Regions from separate parts of the Pantoea sp. R13S299 genome, predicted to be linked through region 2. Evidence: predicted binding sites of a transcription regulator. Region 2 holds the regulator's gene; each other region holds the start of a gene.

Region 1 (4,186 bases), on a different contig from region 2:
GCGCGGGGTGCGTGGCAATGAGCTGGGGTTGAGCGGGCCGTATCAGGCGCGGGAGCTTTGCGAGCATATTCATCTGGAGGGCGCGACGGCGCTGGCCAGTTACGAGAGTGATTTTTATGCCGGAACCCCGGCGGTGACGATGAATCGGGTCGGTCAGGGTAAAGCCTGGTATATCGCGTCGCGTAATGATCTGTCGTTCCATCGGGATTTTTATGGTGCGCTGATTAAGCAGCTGGGATTACCGCGTGCGCTGGCGAGTGATTTGCCGCCGGGCGTGGTGGTGCAGCGCCGTACCGATGGTGAGCAGGCGTTTCTGTTTGTGCAGAACTTTACGGCGCAGACGCAGCAGGTGTCGTTGCCTGCCGGGCTGAGTGATTTGGTGGATGGCTCGGGTGTGGGGGAGTCGCTGACGCTGGGGCCGTGGGGGTGCAGAGTTTTGAGTGTGCCGCTGGAGTAGAGCTACTCAGGCTCAGGGGCAGGTTTGTTGGCGATTGCTGGCAGTCTGCTTACCGGCTCAGAGGGCATATGCCTTCCGCAAAGACGCAAAAGACGGCATCCCTGCCCGCTCAGCACGGGCGATTACGCACCTCATCCCTGAGGTGCGCCCGTAGCCGGGCCAACGCGTTGCGTTGTTCAAAAACGCTCCCGGCGTTTTTGTCCCTGGCCCGTGATGCTTTGCTACAGGCATATGCCCCCATCGCTTTTGAGACCGGGCATTGTCTGTAGGAATAGCTGGGTTTTACTCTTGATGTAGGGCAGGTTTTTTCAGAGGCAGATTGCAGGATAGATGCACGAAGCGTGTATATTCTGTGAGCGGTCCCGAGCCTGTACCCCTCGTTTTCGTTTATCAGTCGTGAGTGGCGGGCAGCAGCCCGCCTTTTTATTATCTGAAGGAGAACAACATGGTGAGTCTGAAATCGTTTAAGCAATATTTCAGTCGGCAGCCGCTGACGGTGGAAGAGCTTGAGGTAGACAGCGAGCTTCTGGAGCGTCTGGTGAACTGCTTTGGCGGGCGTGAGAATATTGAGCAGGTGGACGCCTGTTTAACGCGGCTGCGTGTGAAGGTAACGTCGCTGAAGGCGGTGGATACGGCGGGATTGCAGAAGGCCGGAGCGATTGGCGTGGTGATTCTGGGGCATGAGGTGCATGCGATCTTTGGTAAGCAATCCGACCAGTTGCGTCAGCTTCTCGAAGCCCGTTTCTTCAAGCCGGAATAAAACACCGCTGTAAAAATACGAAGTAAAAAAAATGGATAACCGTCGCCGGTTATCCAAATAAGCCCCTGCATAAGAGCTTAACAATGATCACAATGAGGAGACTGCGCGGTTACCACCAGGCTTCGACCTGTACGCCGAAGTTCCAGGTATTGTTACTGGTGTTGTCTTTGAAGCTGTGTCCGTCTTCTGAGTCATTCAGGTAAGAAGCAAACAGACGCAGTTCCGGACGTGACATAAATTCGGGACCGGCAGCTAGGCCCAGCGCCAGCGTATATTTCTGACCCGCCTGTCTGTAGTCACTGCCCACTTTGTTCTCATCTTTCTGCCAGAAGCTGCCGACCTCGCCGATGCCACGGACATACTGGGTAAACTGATACTGTCCACGACCCACCAGCGACAGCAGAGTACTTTTGCTGGTCTGCGCGGTGACATCATCCGCTGAACCCCAGGTGAAGACCTGATTAAGTGAGAACTTGTCGGTGATCGGCAGCAGGCCAGTGTTGATCACGCGGTAGCCGGTGGCATTTTGGGTATCGTTCCACATGTCATACCAGCCGCCGCCCTGCGAAATCATGTTCTGCGCCAGGCCTTTGTTGGCGTACTGGAACACCAGTTTCTGATAGCCGCCCCACACGTCCTGACTGATTTCACTGGTGACCATAACGCCGTTATCCGCGTCATACAGACCACCATATTCTTTCTGTTTGTTGGTGGTGTTCGGCATAGCGTAATCAATACCAAACTCAGTCCAGGCACCGCTCCAGGGTTTCCAGCCGGCATAGCGCAGATCGAGGTAGTTGATGTTGACGTCGTTATCGCCATCGACGCGGTAATCCACGTCATTGGCATCGCCACGAATCCACGCAAATGAAATAGCACCCGGACCCAGCGTGTAGTTTTCGATACCGGCACCCGAGCCGGAGATGTTCCAGTACTTGGTATCAATGATGTGCAGATCGTGACGCTGGTAGTAGCGTTTACCGCCCCAGATCACCGCATCCTTGTCACCCGGCACCAGCCCTTTGATCTGCAGGTTCAGCTGTCGTAAACCGAACTGCGCATCGTCGCCGAAGGTGGTTTCGTTATCGTTAGAGCCGTCGGAGAACATGCTGACCATGGTGTCGACGTAGAAACTGACGTCATCCTTTTTGTAGACCTCGCTGCCCAGCTCAACCTCGCCATAGGTGTCGGCTTCGTTGCCGAGACGGCCCACCTTGTTCTTTTGATACTCTTCAATACCGCCATCCTGCGATACGCCGACGCCACCACGCAGATAGCCATGGAAATCAATGTTGTCGATAGCGGCATAGAGCGTCGGGGAAGTCAGGGCCGCAGCAAGCGCCACAGCAGCAGTACGTAACCTTGTTTCCATGTTATCCTCAATTTTATTTGTAATACGTTCACATTACAGCGGCAGTAAACGCCTTTTGCCAGATGAGTGACAAACAAAATCGCGATAATGTGTGATGCACTGCAAATAAAGTGGCGGTATTTGTAACGATTAGTGAATCAGATCACCAAATTTCAATATGTGAAGGTATTACTTTTAATTTTCATTCGCGCAATGTGACTGCGGCAGTCTGGCTTAACTTCCGCCTGTGATACCATTCCGTTATCGGTCATCAGGGATGCGAAATATGAAATCAAAAAATGCCACCTTAGAGGATGTCGCCCGTCACGCCGGGGTGTCATATCAGACGGTATCAAGGGTTTTGAATAAGTCGGCGAACGTCTCAGAATCAACGCGGCGCAAGGTGGAACAGTCAATTGAGACCCTGCGTTACGTGCCTAACCGACTGGCGCAGCAGCTGGTGGGGAAGCAGAGCACGACGCTGGGTCTGGTGACTACATCGCTGGCTTTACATGCGCCTTCACAGGTGGCCGCTGCGGTTAAACGTTATGCCAACGCAGCGGACTATCAGGTGCTGATCGCCATGATTGATGAGAACGTCAATCAAAGTCTGCAGAATTGTATCAATGAGCTGAAGTCTCAGCGGGTGGATAAGGTCATCATCAACGTCCCGCTGGAGAGCAGTGATGCTGAGAAAATCGTGCAGGAGAACGAAGATATCCTCTGTCTTTTTCTTGATGTCGATCCCTACAGTTCGGTGTTTAACGTTTCGTTTAATCCGGCTGATGGCACCCGCGCCAGCGTTAAATATCTCTATGAGCAGGGGCATCGTGAATTCGCGCTGCTGGCCGGGCCTGAGCAGTCCGTCTCCGCCAATCTGCGGTTAAAGAGCTGGCTGGATACCCTGGAGAGTTATCGTCTGAAGCCGGTCAGCGTTAGTCACGGAAACTGGGATGCGCAGAGTGGTTACAACGGGGTGCTGCAACTGCTGCGGGAAGCGCCGGAATTTAGTGCGCTGCTGGTGGGCAATGACCAGATGGCGCTGGGTGTGCTGAGCGCGCTGCATCAGCGCGGCGTGGCGGTGCCAGGGCAGATTTCGGTGATTGGCTACGACGATACTTATGAAAGCGCCTTCTTCCATCCGGCGCTGACGACGGTGTCGCTGGATCTGGATTTGCAGGGCAAAGAGGCGGTCGCGCGTCTGCTGTTAGCCAGCGAGCAGGATGAGCAGCGCTCCTCTTCGATTCTGCCAGCAAAACTGGTGGTGCGCAGTTCGACCGGAAGCGCCGGGCAGCAGCAGCGGGATTTGAAGCAGATTGCCGAACAGCTGCGGCTTATTGCCAGCCGGCTTGAGTAGCCTGAAATCCCGGCAGGACCGGCGTGATTAACGTGCATCGACTGGAACAAAAAAGCCACCATTGCTGGCGGCCCTGATGATTTGTTTGAACGCGTTATCTGTCACTCAGCCGTCGGCGCTTTTTAATTTGCCGCTGCCGTCTTCATCGCCGGGCGCTGTGGCAGAACTACCAGGCAGGCGATGATGATCAGTGCCAGCGTCAGCGAGGCACCGTAGCGACTCAGCGCCAGTCCGCCTGAGGCAAGGGGTTTATCCAGAAAA
Region 2 (4,186 bases):
CGTCATGGGCGTTTTGCCGCAGTAAGCCGCTCTGCCACTGCGGCCATAGCCACAGCATCCCGCCAAAGGCGATCAGACAGCCCATCAGCGTATCCATCAGTCGCGGCAGCAGGAACTGCGCGCCATTCAGCGACAGCAGTTGCAGCGAGTAAACCGCCGTGACCGTAAAGCCAATCATCGACCAGCCATAGAACTGGCGGGTAAAGCGATAGCTGATAAAGGTTATCGCCAGCATGATCATCAGCACCAGCGACTCCGGCACCGCCAGGCGCAGCGTCGCGGCCGCGATGACCAGACCGGCAAAGGTGCCCAGCGCCCTATGCTGGATGCGGACACGGGTAGCGCTGTAACCGTTCTGGCTGACGAACATGATGGTCATCAGGATCCAGTAGGGTTTGGGGATGTTGAAGAACAGCGCCAGCGCGCTTCCCAGCATCAGCATGACTGCAAAGCGGCCGGCAGTGCGCAGTGCCGACGAGCGGAATGAGAGATAACTGCGCAGCGCCGGTAACAGCGGCAGACGGCGCTGGCGGTCCGCCATCAGATCGCGTTGATACAACGGTTTCTGGGTGCGCAGGACCCGCGCAATGCGATTGAAGTGGTAAAGGCAGAAGTTACCTACCGGATTGTCGGGATGCTGATGGGCGATCTTTTCCAGCGCACCGAGCTGTTTATCCATTGCAAAGCGATCGGGTAGCTGGTGATAAAGGATGTTATCCGCCAGCACACGCAGCCGGGCCGAGATGGTTTTGGCATTCCAGCGAATGACCGCTTCGGCATGGCTCTGCTCGACCAGTTTTTGCACCTCTTCCGGCCGATGCAGGCTGACTGAGATATGCTCCTGCAGATCCAGTGCCACCTGAAAGGCGCGCGTCAGCCGTTTATGGCTGTGATCGCGGCTTGCCGACAGCATGTGCATCTGCTGATAACAGGTGTTGATCAAATCGACCACTTTCTGCTGACGTGCCAGCAGCGGCGGCAGCGCCTTTTCCGGATCGGTGAGCTGCGTGAGCAGGGTATATTTGGCGTCGCAGTAGTTAGCCAGCTCGCGGTAGATCAGGCTGAGGCTTTCGCGCATCGGCTGCTCTTTCCACAGCCAGAACCAGAACCAGTTGAAGACCCCATACCAGAGCGTGCCGCCGATATAGAGCAGCGGGGTGACGTAGATGGGCATGCGGCCAATCAGGCTGAGGGTGAAGATGGCGGCGATAAGGGTGCCGGGCAGCAGGCGGCCATGCAGCGGGCTGATTTCACCGGTGACGCCGAGCAGCAGGGGCATAGCGAAGAGGATCAGCGGCAGTGGAATCGCATGCAGGGTGAGCCACTGAATCAGAAAGCTGCCGAGGGCAAACAGGCTGCCGCCAACAATCAGACGTTTGAAGAAGCGTTTGTGCGGGGTATCCAGACCGGAAATGTTGCAGCAGGCGGGCACTAACGAGAACAGCAGACCTTTTTGCAGGTCGCCAGCCAGCCAGCCCAGCGCCACTGGCAGACAGAGGACCAGCGTTTGCCTCAAGGCATAGTTAACTTCAGGATGGTAAATGATTCGACGCCACATCGGCCCAACACAAACAATAACGGCGTGATGTTGCCATCACGCCGTGGGTGACAGGAATTAGCGGGTGCCGTAAACGACGATGGTTTTGCCGTGTGCGGAGATCAGGTTCTGATCTTCCAGCATCTTCAAAATACGGCCCACGGTTTCGCGTGAACAACCAACAATCTGGCCAATTTCCTGACGAGTGATTTTAATTTGCATGCCGTCGGGATGCGTCATGGCATCTGGCTGCTTCGCCAGGTTGAGCAGGGTCTGTGCAATGCGTCCGGTGACGTCGAGGAAAGCGAGGTTACCCACTTTTTCAGACGTGACCTGCAGGCGACTCGCCATCTGTGCTGAGAGTCGCATCAGGATGTCGGGGTTAACCTGGATCAGCTGACGGAATTTCTTGTAAGAAATTTCCGCCACTTCGCACGCGCTTTTCGCACGTACCCAGGCGCTGCGCTCCTGGCCTTCTTCGAAGAGGCCAAGCTCACCAATGAAATCGCCCTGATTCAGGTAGGAAAGAATCATCTCTTTGCCTTCTTCATCTTTAATCAGAACCGCGACGGAACCTTTAACGATGTAGTAAAGCGTTTCTGCTTTTTCACCTTGGTGAATAAGCGTACTTTTGGATGGATACTTGTGAATATGGCAATGGGACAGGAACCATTCGAGTGTAGGGTCTGTTTGCGGTTTGCCGAGAACCATTCGCTATTATCCTCTGTTGTAATCGTGCCCAAAATACAGGGGGCAGTTTTCCCTGTCAGGCGGTGAAAGCTTCAAGCGTTTCCCTTTCAGGAAATTATTCGGGCCGCATCAGGCGCAGTGCGCATCATTCTTCCCGGCTTCGCCATCGGGTGACGAAAAATATTTTCAGCACTGTTTGTAGCACAGCTTTTGCCGACTGTCTTCTGTTGTCTCGCTTCAGCTACAGGCGGATTTCTCTGGATTGCTGTTTACCAGGTGAAAGCGTAGTCTGGCGGCAAAACAGCGTATTCCGGAGCAAAAATCATGCAGGCAAGAGTGAAGTGGGTAGAAGGGCTGACATTCCTCGGAGAATCCTCATCCGGCCATCAGATACTGATGGATGGCAATTCAGGTGATAAAGCGCCCAGCCCAATGGAGATGGTGCTGATGGCGGCTGGCGGATGCAGCGCGATTGATGTGGTTTCAATTCTGCAAAAAGGCCGCAACGATGTGGCTGATTGTGAAGTAAAACTGACCTCAGAACGTCGTGAAGAGGCGCCGAGAATCTTTACGCACATCAACCTGCATTTTATCGTGAGTGGTAAAGCGCTCCAGGATAAAGCGGTCTCACGCGCGGTGGATCTTTCTGCAGAAAAATATTGCTCGGTGGCCATCATGCTGGGTAAAGGTGTGACGATGACGCATAGCTATGAAGTGGTTGAGCTGTAACAGTCGCAGTTTTTTTCAAAGTTGCTGGTAGTCCGGTGTGAGGCCGTGCCTGGATGGGGAATTCGCTTTGAGACTTTGCTGGCGCAGGGGAACCGGGTCAGATCGGAAAGTCGCTTGAGCCAATCCCTGGCCGCTCGGCCCGCGCGATTACGCACCTCATCCCTGAGGTGCGCCCGTTGCCGGGCCAACGCGTTGCGTTGTTCAAAAACGCTCCCGGCGTTTTTGTCCCTGGCGCGGGACGCTTTCCTCTTGTGACCCGGTTCCCTGCGTGTTAAGTTTTTTCGCTGCTGTTAGACTTATCCAGCATTGGCATTAGTCTGGAAAGGCCCTTTTGAACTCTTACTCTATCCGTTTACCTTCCATCAGCCGTTTCACCAGCGGGCCCATGATCAACTCCATCGCCAGACCCATTTTGCCGCCGGGCACGACCAGCGTATTGATGTGCGAGATAAATGATCCCTGCAGCATCGCCAGCAGGTAGGGGAAGTCGATATCTTCCAGCGCCTGAAAGTGAATCACCACAAAGCTCTCATCCAGTGACGGAATGGCGCGGGCCGCGAACGGGTTTGAGGTATCGACGGTCGGGACGCGCTGAAAGTTGAGGTGGGTGCGTGAGAACTGCGGCGTGATGAAGTTGATGTAATCCTCCATTGAGCGCACCACGGAATCCATCACCGCTTCACGTGAATGACCGCGCTCGCCAGTGTCGCGCACCAGCTTCTGAATCCACTCCAGGTTAACAATCGGCACCACGCCCACCAGCAGATCGACCTGTTCCGCCACGTTGTGTTGTGCTGTTACCACGCCACCGTGCAGTCCTTCATAGAAAAGAATGTCGGTGTTCTGCGGCAGCGGCTGCCATGGCGTAAAGGTGCCGGGCACCTGATTCCACGGTACTGCTTCATCGTAGGTGTGCAGATATTTACGCGATTGCCCCTGTCCGCTTTGACCATACTCTTTAAAGCTCTGTTCCAGCAGGCCAAAGTCATTAGCTTCCGGACCGAAGTAGCTGACATGACGCCCTAAATCGCGCGCTTTACGAATCGCCATATCCATTTCAGGGCGGGTAAAGCGGTGAAAGCTGTCACCTTCCAGCTCGGCCGCATGAAGATCGAGCTGCTGAAAGATTTTGCGAAACGCGAGGCTGGTAGTGGTGGTCCCTGCGCCGCTGGAACCGGTCACCGCGATAATGGGATGACGTGCAGACATAGAAAAGCTCCCTGTGAGGTC
Region 3 (4,186 bases), on a different contig from region 2:
TACAGGGACTCGATAGCGGCGCGGACGACTACCTGCTTAAACCGTTCGATCTACAGGAAGTGATGGCCCGGATGCGCGCCATTACCCGACGCAGCCACGGCGCGGCAGACTCCGTGCTGGGCAACGGCGATGTCCAGCTGGATATGATGACCCGCGAAGTGCTCTACAAAGGCCAGCGCGAGCAGCTTACGGCGCGTGAATATGCCCTGCTCTACGCCCTGCTGGAGCGGCCAGGCGCCATTCTGTCGCGCGAGCAGCTGGAAAACCGCATCTATGGCTGGGGTGATGAAGTCAGCAGCAATGCGGTGGATGTGCTGATCCACGGGATGCGTCGCAAGCTGGATAACGACGTGATCCGCAACGTGCGCGGGCTGGGCTGGCGAGTACCGGCAATATGAAACCTTTCCGCTTTATGCGCTCACTGCGCAACAAATTACTCTCTACGCTGCTGCTTATTCACCTGCTGATGATCGGTGGCGTCACCTGGTATTTCTTCAGCTGCTACGGCGATATGGTCGGCACCATGAAGGACGATCAGCTCGCAAAAATCGCTGACGCCTGGTCCACCAATAAACAGATGCCCGCCCTGATGCCGATGCTTATTGCGCCGGACAAGGCGAAGAGCGCTTTTGTGGTTCAGCTATGGGACGATCAGGGCCAGTTACGGGCAAGCTCATGGCCGGAGTTACAGGCGCCGCTGCAAAACCAGCGCGGCTATCGTGATGTGCATATCGGTCAGTGCGACGACTGTGAGTGGCGCATTTACACCCGGCCTGGCATGCCTGGCAGCGAGATCAAAACCATTCAGGTCATGCACAACCTCAGCTACATGAAGGCCTCGATGGTCAAGCGGGCGCTGTCGGCGATCATTCCGATGATCCTGATGATGCCGCTGTCGCTGCTGGTGATCTGGCTGGTGGTGCGCAAGATCACCCGGGATCTGCAGGTCGCTTCGCGTCAGATTGCAGCGCAGGAGACCCATCATCCGCACAATGTCTCACCGGAAGGTTTGCCGGATGAGATCCTGCCGCTGGTAGCCGCCTACAACTCGCTGCTGAGTAAACTGCGTGAGGCCTGGTCGTCGCAGCGTCAGTTCCTGGAAGATGCCGCGCATGAGCTGCGCACGCCGGTAACGGCGGTGACGTTGCAGCTGGAAAACCTGCGTCAGCATATCCAGCCAGGCGAAGCGAGCCGGCAGTTCAGCCAGCTGGAGGCGGGCGTTACGCGCACCCGTCATCTGGTGACGCAGTTACTCAATGTCTCGCGTCAGGATGATCAGAGCGTGGTGTCCAGCGTTGAGCATATTGAACTGGAAGAACTGTTGAAAGAGAGCATTGAGCAGTTGATGGTCGTGGCGGATAAACGCGGCATCGATATCGGTTTTAACGGCTCCACGCAGTACCGTCTGCAGGCCAGCCGCTCCGAGCTTCGCAGCCTGTTCGACAATCTGATCGGTAACGCTATGTTGCACACGCCGGAAGGCAGCCTGGTCGATGTGCTGCTGCACCGGGTTGCGGGCAAAACGGTGGTCGATATTGTCGATAACGGACCGGGCATGCCGGAATCCTTTATCGAGCGTGCGTTTGATCGCTTTACCCGTTCGCCTGACGTCAAAGCACAGGGCAGCGGACTGGGATTATCGATTGTGCGTAACGTCGCACAGAAACATCAGATTCACGTCGCCCTTTCCAATTGCCTGACGCCACAGGGTGCAATTTGTGGTTTGCAGGTTCGCGTCACCCTTCCCTGATCCCGCCTGTTTGATCACGAACCAGACAACGTAAACGGTTGCCTGGTTCCGTTCGATCCACGTCGTTATTGTGAAGCTCGTCACATTTTAGCTGAATTGTAATGCAACACTTTTTGACAAACGTGAGCAAAATCTATTTTCTATCGATCTGTTACAGGCACGCTACGCGGGCTGAAGAACTGGCTGTTATTTGCTGTGAAACCCTCATTCCCATCAAGGGACCGATTTCTCTCTGACTGCGTCTGCTGTGCGGCGGTCAAAAGCATGTGGCTGATAATAATGAAATATAAAACGTTGATAGCAGGTGCCGTGCTGGCATGTTCATTGAGTGGTGCTGCGCAGGCCGCTGAAAGCGATCCGCAGTATGTCTCAGACTGGTGGCATCAGAGCGTGAACGTGGTAGGCAGCTACCACACACGTTTCGGACCTCAGTTTAACAACGACGTTTATCTGGAATATGAAGCGTTTGCGAAGAAAGACTGGTTCGATTTCTACGGCTATCTCGACGTGCCTAACTTCTTCGGCGTGGGCAACAGCAATGCTAACGGCGTGTTCGACCACGGTTCACCGATGTTTATGGAGATTGAGCCGCGCTTCTCTATCGACAAACTGACCGGCACCAGCCTGGCCTTTGGTCCGTTCAAAGAGTGGTATTTCGCTAACAACTACATCTACGATATGGGCCGCAACAGCGATAACCGCCAGAACACCTGGTATATGGGTCTGGGCACCGATATCGATACGCACAGCGATGTCGGCCTGTCGCTGAACGTCTATGCTAAATATCAGTGGGAAAACTACGGCGCGGCGAACGAAAACAGCTGGGATGGCTATCGCTTCAAGATAAAATATTTCGTGCCAATCACCACGCTGTGGGGCGGTAACCTGGGCTATGTGGGCTTCACCAACTTCGACTGGGGTTCTGACCTTAACGAGAAAGGCGGTTCATCACGCACCAGCAACTCCATCGCCTCCAGCCACATTCTGTCACTGGGTTACGATCACTGGCACTTCTCTGCGGTCGCACGTTATTTCCACAACGGCGGACAATGGGCGGATGGTCAGGAGCTGAACTTCGGCAAAGGGCCGTTTGAAGTGAAATCGACTGGCTGGGGTTACTACCTGGTGGCGGGTTATAACTTCTGATAATTGCGGGCGGCTGTAATAACCGCCCGTTTAGCAGGAAAGCTAGCTCAGGACATCATGCACCAGGGCCAGTTGTTCAGATGCAGGTTTATCAGATAAGCGCTGCATCTGCCCCGCTTTTAGTTCTGCGGCTTCTCAACGTTGATGCGCCACGGAATGCCGAACTTATCAATGAACATCGCGAAACCGTTCGACCAGAACGTCTCCTGCCACTCCGTCGTTACCTTGCCGCCTGCCGACAATTTCTCAAACCAGGCTTTGCCCTTTTCGACATCATTGGTGGACAGGCTGACCGCATAACCGGCATGTTCAGACGCTGGCGGCTTCTCAGTATTGCCGTCGCTCAGCATCAGCTCACCGTCACCGATACGCAGTTGTGCATGCATAATCTTTTCTGGCGGCTGCGGTGCGGCAGACTCATCGCCGACCTGCTCGCCCTGATCCGGCATATCACCGAATTTCATTTTAGAGAGCAGTTCTCCCCCGGTCGCCTGCAGGTAAAAGTCGATAGCCTCTTCGCAACGGCCATAGAGAAACAGATAAGGACTGACTTGCATCGTAACCTCTATTTGTCGGGTGGATTTATTACAGTACCTTAAGAGTGTAGACGATCGACTTTACTTGCTGATTTCACTGGCAATAACGACGAAAGAGTTGCGCCATATAACTGCTCATCGGGGTCAGCGTGGAGTCTTTGCGCTGAATCAGATAGAAGATGGCTTTTGGCAGGGGGTCATCGAGCGTCAGCGCCACCAGCGATCGGCCCAGAATCGGATCATCAATCACGTCGACCGACAAAATGCTGATGAAATCGCTTTGCGCCACCAGGCTGGTGCAGGCCATAAAGGTTTCACAGGTCACCACGATTTTGGGTGCCATGCCGCGCTCGCCAAACAGATCGTGAAGCAGGCGGTAGTAACTGCCTTTCGGGGTTGGCATCGTCCAGTCCGCCTGCTGTAACTCCGCAAGAGAACGCGCTTTTTCCAGCGGATGGCCTTTGCGCACCACCACTTTGTACTCGCGCTCCATTACCCTTTCATACATCAGCTCCTGATCGAGATGGCTCTGATCGTAGGTATTGATAGTGAAATCGAGCGCGCCCTGACGCAGTTCATGCACCATCGATACCAGCTGACCTTCGACGATACGCACTTTAACCAGCGGGTATTCGCGATGAAACTGGTTTATCACCTGCGGCATGATGGTGCGCGCCACGCTGCCACCCACGCCGATGTTTACCTGACCGCCACCCAGTCCCAGCCGCTGCTGGATATCCTCTTCAGCGACCCG
Region 4 (4,186 bases), on a different contig from region 2:
CGGATGAAGCTGGTGCGAAATCGTTCCGCATCACCTCAACCAGTGGCCAGAACAAACTGCACGGCACGGCTGTGATTTATCAGTAATTTGGTTTTTCAACAGACAAAGTGAGAAGGGGTTCGTTATGAAACGTATCAATATGATGGTGGCGGCAGCTGTACTCAGCGGCCTCTCATTTGCCACCGTGGCGGCCCAGCAGGTCAGCAGTACACCACTGGATCAGCAGAAAATCGGCGTCATCAGCGCAACGGGCAGTACTAATCTGACCTCGCTGGAGCAGCAACTGTCAGATAAGGCCAGCGATGTCGGGGCAAAGTCTTTCCGCATCACTTCGACCTCTGGCAGCAACAACCTGCATGGCACAGCCGTTCTTTATAAGTAAAAGCACGATAAATATTCATAATCAGGCTTCAGATAAACCCACTTATCTGAAGCCTTTTTTATTCTTATTGCGCGCGTTATCCGTTGCTCCGCAATTGGGGATAGCGACGGAAGATGTAAACACACCAGAGTAACGCCACCAGACCAATCATCCCGCCGACGTTCCCGACTTCCGCCATGCTCAGATGCTGACTCACCTGATTACCCAGCAGCGCGCCCGCGCCAATACCGATATTGTAGATACCCGACATCAGCGACATCGCCACATCCGTGGCATCCGGTGCCAGCGACAGCACACGCACCTGCATCCCCAGTCCGATCATCATCATCGCCATACCCCAGACAACGCACAGCGTTGAGATAGCAACAGGGCGGACGGCAGCAAAAATCAGCAGTCCCATGCACAGGGTGATGAGCGCGATAGCGGCAATCAGCAGCGCGGAGGGGAATTTATTGCCGAGGGTACTGAACAGCACGCTGCCCACAATACCGGCTGAGCCGAACAACAGCAGCAGCAGAGTCGTGAAATTGCCACTGGAATGGGCGACGTTCTGCATAAACGGTTCGATATAGCTGTAAGCGGTGTAGTGCGCGGTCACCACCAGCGTCACCAGCAGATACATGCTGACCAGCGCCGGACGGCGGAACAGCATCGGCACACTGCTCAGCGAGCCGGTATGCTCACTCGGCAGACGCGGCAGGATCCGCACCAGCATAATCATCAGCACCAGCGCCGAAAGGCCAATCGCGCCAAAGGTGGTGCGCCAGCCCAGATACTGCCCGACCACGCGACCAATCGGCACGCCCAGCACCATCGCCAGAGCGGTACCAGTCGCCAGCATACTCAGTGCCTGCGTTTTCTTACCGGCTGGCGCAACGCGAATCGCCAGCGAGGCGGTGATCGACCAGAACACCGCATGAGACAGGGCGATGCCCACGCGGGATACCATCAGCGACCGGAAATCCCAGGCGACGGTCGAAAGTCCATGACTGACGATAAAGATCAGGAACAGCACGCCCAGCAGCAGCCGTCGCTCAACATTGCGCGTCAGCAGCATCAGTGGCAGGGAAAGCAGAGCGACCACCCAGGCGTAGATGGTCAGCATGATCCCGACATCCGCCGTCGGCATGGAAAAGTCCGCCGCGATATCAGATAACAGGCCAACCGGCACAAATTCGGTGGTGTTGAACACAAAGGCGGCGATGGCCAGCAATACCACGCGTAGCCAGGCAGTTTTACGTGAAACAGTTGTTGATTGCATGAGGAGTCAAGTCAGTCAAAAAAGCGAATTTGGATGTGGCAGAAACACCCAGCGAAAGTGACCTGTGTCACAAATTAACCGCTATTGTAGTCAATAAGCCGGGAAGAGAAACCTTATAAACGCCTTTTATTACTGAATTTTTATTATCGCCCTGTCACAGGTCGATAGCCTGAGGTTATTGAGGGCGATGATGAGCGGGATTCAGTCGCAGCAGGGGTTTGCCTTTAAGCAGAAAGAGGCGGGACAGCGCAGCGGGAAGCGTTTGCCACTGAGCTGCCCGAGGGGTTTAACGGGGCGTCTGAGTGTGTTTCAGGGCCACACTGAGCTGAGCGGCCTGCTGTTCTGTGTTATTGAGCGGACAGCAGTTTTCACAACCTATAGCACCTGCATAATATTTTTTTGCCTGCAAAATGGCGGCGTTCACGTGATAAAAACTGCCCAGAAACAGTCTGTTATCTATGTCGGGAAGATGGGGGCACCCTGCCGCATGAACCACATGATTATTGTTATATCCCGATTGTTTATTGACGTAATAGTAGAGAGCCACAGGCGTTCCTTGTTGCCGTGTTAAAAGGCAAAGCAGATGAATTATTACAATAAAAAGGATTATAGCGGCAAACAGGCGTTTTGTTTGTTGTGGAACTGAATGAAACGTTCATCGTAATGCGCCGCCAGGCCCGGTCAGGCCTGGCGAAAGAAGGAATTATCAAAGTTTTTTTCTGTGGAGACGCCAGGCAACTGCCAGCGCCAGTATCAGCAGGATGCTGATAAACAGCGTTATCCCGCTCCAGCCAAAGTGATGCCAGAACAACCCGCCCAGCGTGCCCGCCACGCTCGAACCCACATAGTAGCTGAACAGATAGAGCGAAGAGGCCTGGCCACGCGCCCGGCGAGCACGCGGACCAATCCAGCCGCTGGCGACCGCATGGGCAGCAAAAAATCCGGCGGTGAACAGCATCATCCCCGGCAGGATTAGCCAGAGGGAGTTAAAGGCGGTGATCAGCAAACCCAGCAGCATGATGGCCGTTGCGCCCAGCATCACCGGTCCGCGTCCCAGGCGGTTGGTCAGCGCGCCTGCTTTAGGCGAACTCCAGGAACCGGTGAGATAGACCACTGATAACAGCCCGACCACGGCCTGACTGAGATGCCAGGGCGCATCCAGTAAGCGATAGCCAATGTAATTGAACAGAGTGACGAAGGCGCCCATCAGCAGAAATCCTTCGGCAAATAGCCATGGCAGGCACGGATCACGCCAGTGCAGCCGGAAGTTAATCAGCAGATTACGCGGACGCAGCGTGATGGGCCGGAAATGCCGCGATGCGGGCAGGATCTTCCAGAACATCAGTGCCGAGGCCAGCGAAAAACAGCCGATCACTGCCACAGCGATCCGCCAGGAGAACAGGTCGGTCAGCACACCGCTCAGCAGACGTCCGCTCATCCCGCCTATCGAGTTACCGCTGATATACAAACCCATCGAAAAGGCGACGACCTGCGCATCCATCTCTTCGCTGAGATAGGTCATGCCCACTGCCGCAACGCCGCTGAGCGACAGGCCCATCAGCCCCCGCATAATCAGAATGCCGTGCCAGCTGGTCATCGTGGCGGAGATCAGCGTGCAGATGGCGGCCAGCATCAGGGCGGTCACCATCACCGATTTTCGCCCGACAGCATCAGAGAGCGGACCGGTGACCAGCAGGCCCAGCGCCATCAGCCCGGTGGAGATGGAGAGCGACAGGCTGCTGGTCGCCGGAGAAACACCAAACTGCTGAGAGAGCACTGGCAGAATGGGCTGCACACAGTAGAGCAGGGCAAAGGTTGCCAGTCCGGCGGAGAAAAGGGCCAGCGTTACGCGCATAAATTTGGGCGTTCCCCGGCGGATATAACCTGAAGCGGCAGCAGACTCCGGCGCGGCAGGCACCGCTTCTTCCTCCACTGTTGCCTGTATTGAGCGACTCACACATCTTCCTTAATTAATTGTCAGAAAACCTGTCGTCAGCTTAGGAAAGCGGCATTATGATGTCTAATATATTAATAATCTCAAATAAGACGTTTAACATATGAATATTGAGTTGCGTCATCTGCGCTACTTTGTTGCGGTCGCCGAAGAGTTACATTTCGGGCGGGCAGCCCAACGCCTCAACATCTCACAGCCGCCGCTCAGCCAGCAGATTATCCAGCTGGAAGCGGAGACCGGCGCAAGGCTGTTTAACCGTACCAACCGCAGCGTGCAGCTCACCGCTGCCGGGCATCAGTTGCTGAGCGATGCCCGGGCGATTCTGCTGCAGGTTGAGCAGGCGGCCGATCGCGCTGCCCGGTTACATCGTGGCGAAGAGGGAGAGCTGCGGATTGGCTTTACCTCGTCGGCTCCGTTTACCGCCGTGGTCTCCGACGCGCTGTTCCGGTTTCGTCAGCGCTGGCCACAGGTACATATTCAGATGCAGGAGATCAACACCCGCCAGCAGCTGGCACCGTTGCATGATGGACGGCTCGATCTCGGCGTGATGCGCAACACGCCGCTGCCCGCCGATCTGCGGCATCAACTG

The links. The regulator CRP, encoded in region 2, controls carbon source genes, mostly activating them, when cyclic AMP is high. The targets are predictions, from matches to a motif close to ATGTGANNNNNNTCACAT.
Region 1: the regulator CRP is predicted to act here: its motif matches at 2,679-2,696, upstream of ACN1CO_RS15905 (maltoporin).
Region 3: the regulator CRP is predicted to act here: its motif matches at 1,819-1,836, upstream of ACN1CO_RS11445 (nucleoside-specific channel-forming protein Tsx).
Region 4: the regulator CRP is predicted to act here: its motif matches at 1,699-1,716, upstream of ACN1CO_RS05915 (sugar transporter).

What each region holds. Positions count from the first base shown of each region.
Region 1 is NZ_JBLYEF010000003.1:319,398-323,583, reverse strand. It holds gene ACN1CO_RS15915 (beta-galactosidase) at 1-457, shown strand, start outside; gene ACN1CO_RS15910 (glucose PTS transporter subunit EIIB) at 903-1,217, shown strand; gene ACN1CO_RS15905 (maltoporin) at 1,327-2,589, opposite strand; gene ACN1CO_RS15900 (LacI family DNA-binding transcriptional regulator) at 2,855-3,925, shown strand; gene ACN1CO_RS15895 (hypothetical protein) at 4,048-4,186, opposite strand, start outside.
Region 2 is NZ_JBLYEF010000005.1:214,251-218,436, forward strand. It holds gene ACN1CO_RS20100 (YccS/YhfK family putative transporter) at 1-1,558, opposite strand, end outside; gene crp (cAMP-activated global transcriptional regulator CRP) at 1,616-2,248, opposite strand; gene ACN1CO_RS20110 (OsmC family protein) at 2,552-2,956, shown strand; gene ACN1CO_RS20115 (phosphoribulokinase) at 3,296-4,165, opposite strand.
Region 3 is NZ_JBLYEF010000002.1:97,404-101,589, reverse strand. It holds gene ACN1CO_RS11455 (response regulator) at 1-398, shown strand, start outside; gene ACN1CO_RS11450 (sensor histidine kinase) at 395-1,750, shown strand; gene ACN1CO_RS11445 (nucleoside-specific channel-forming protein Tsx) at 2,030-2,896, shown strand; gene yjdN (VOC family metalloprotein YjdN) at 3,016-3,453, opposite strand; gene ACN1CO_RS11435 (LysR family transcriptional regulator) at 3,527-4,186, opposite strand, start outside.
Region 4 is NZ_JBLYEF010000001.1:1,204,861-1,209,046, reverse strand. It holds gene bhsA (multiple stress resistance protein BhsA) at 1-86, shown strand, start outside; gene bhsA (multiple stress resistance protein BhsA) at 125-382, shown strand; gene ACN1CO_RS05915 (sugar transporter) at 459-1,643, opposite strand; gene ACN1CO_RS05910 (hypothetical protein) at 1,930-2,190, opposite strand; gene ACN1CO_RS05905 (MFS transporter) at 2,350-3,600, opposite strand; gene ACN1CO_RS05900 (LysR family transcriptional regulator) at 3,701-4,186, shown strand, end outside.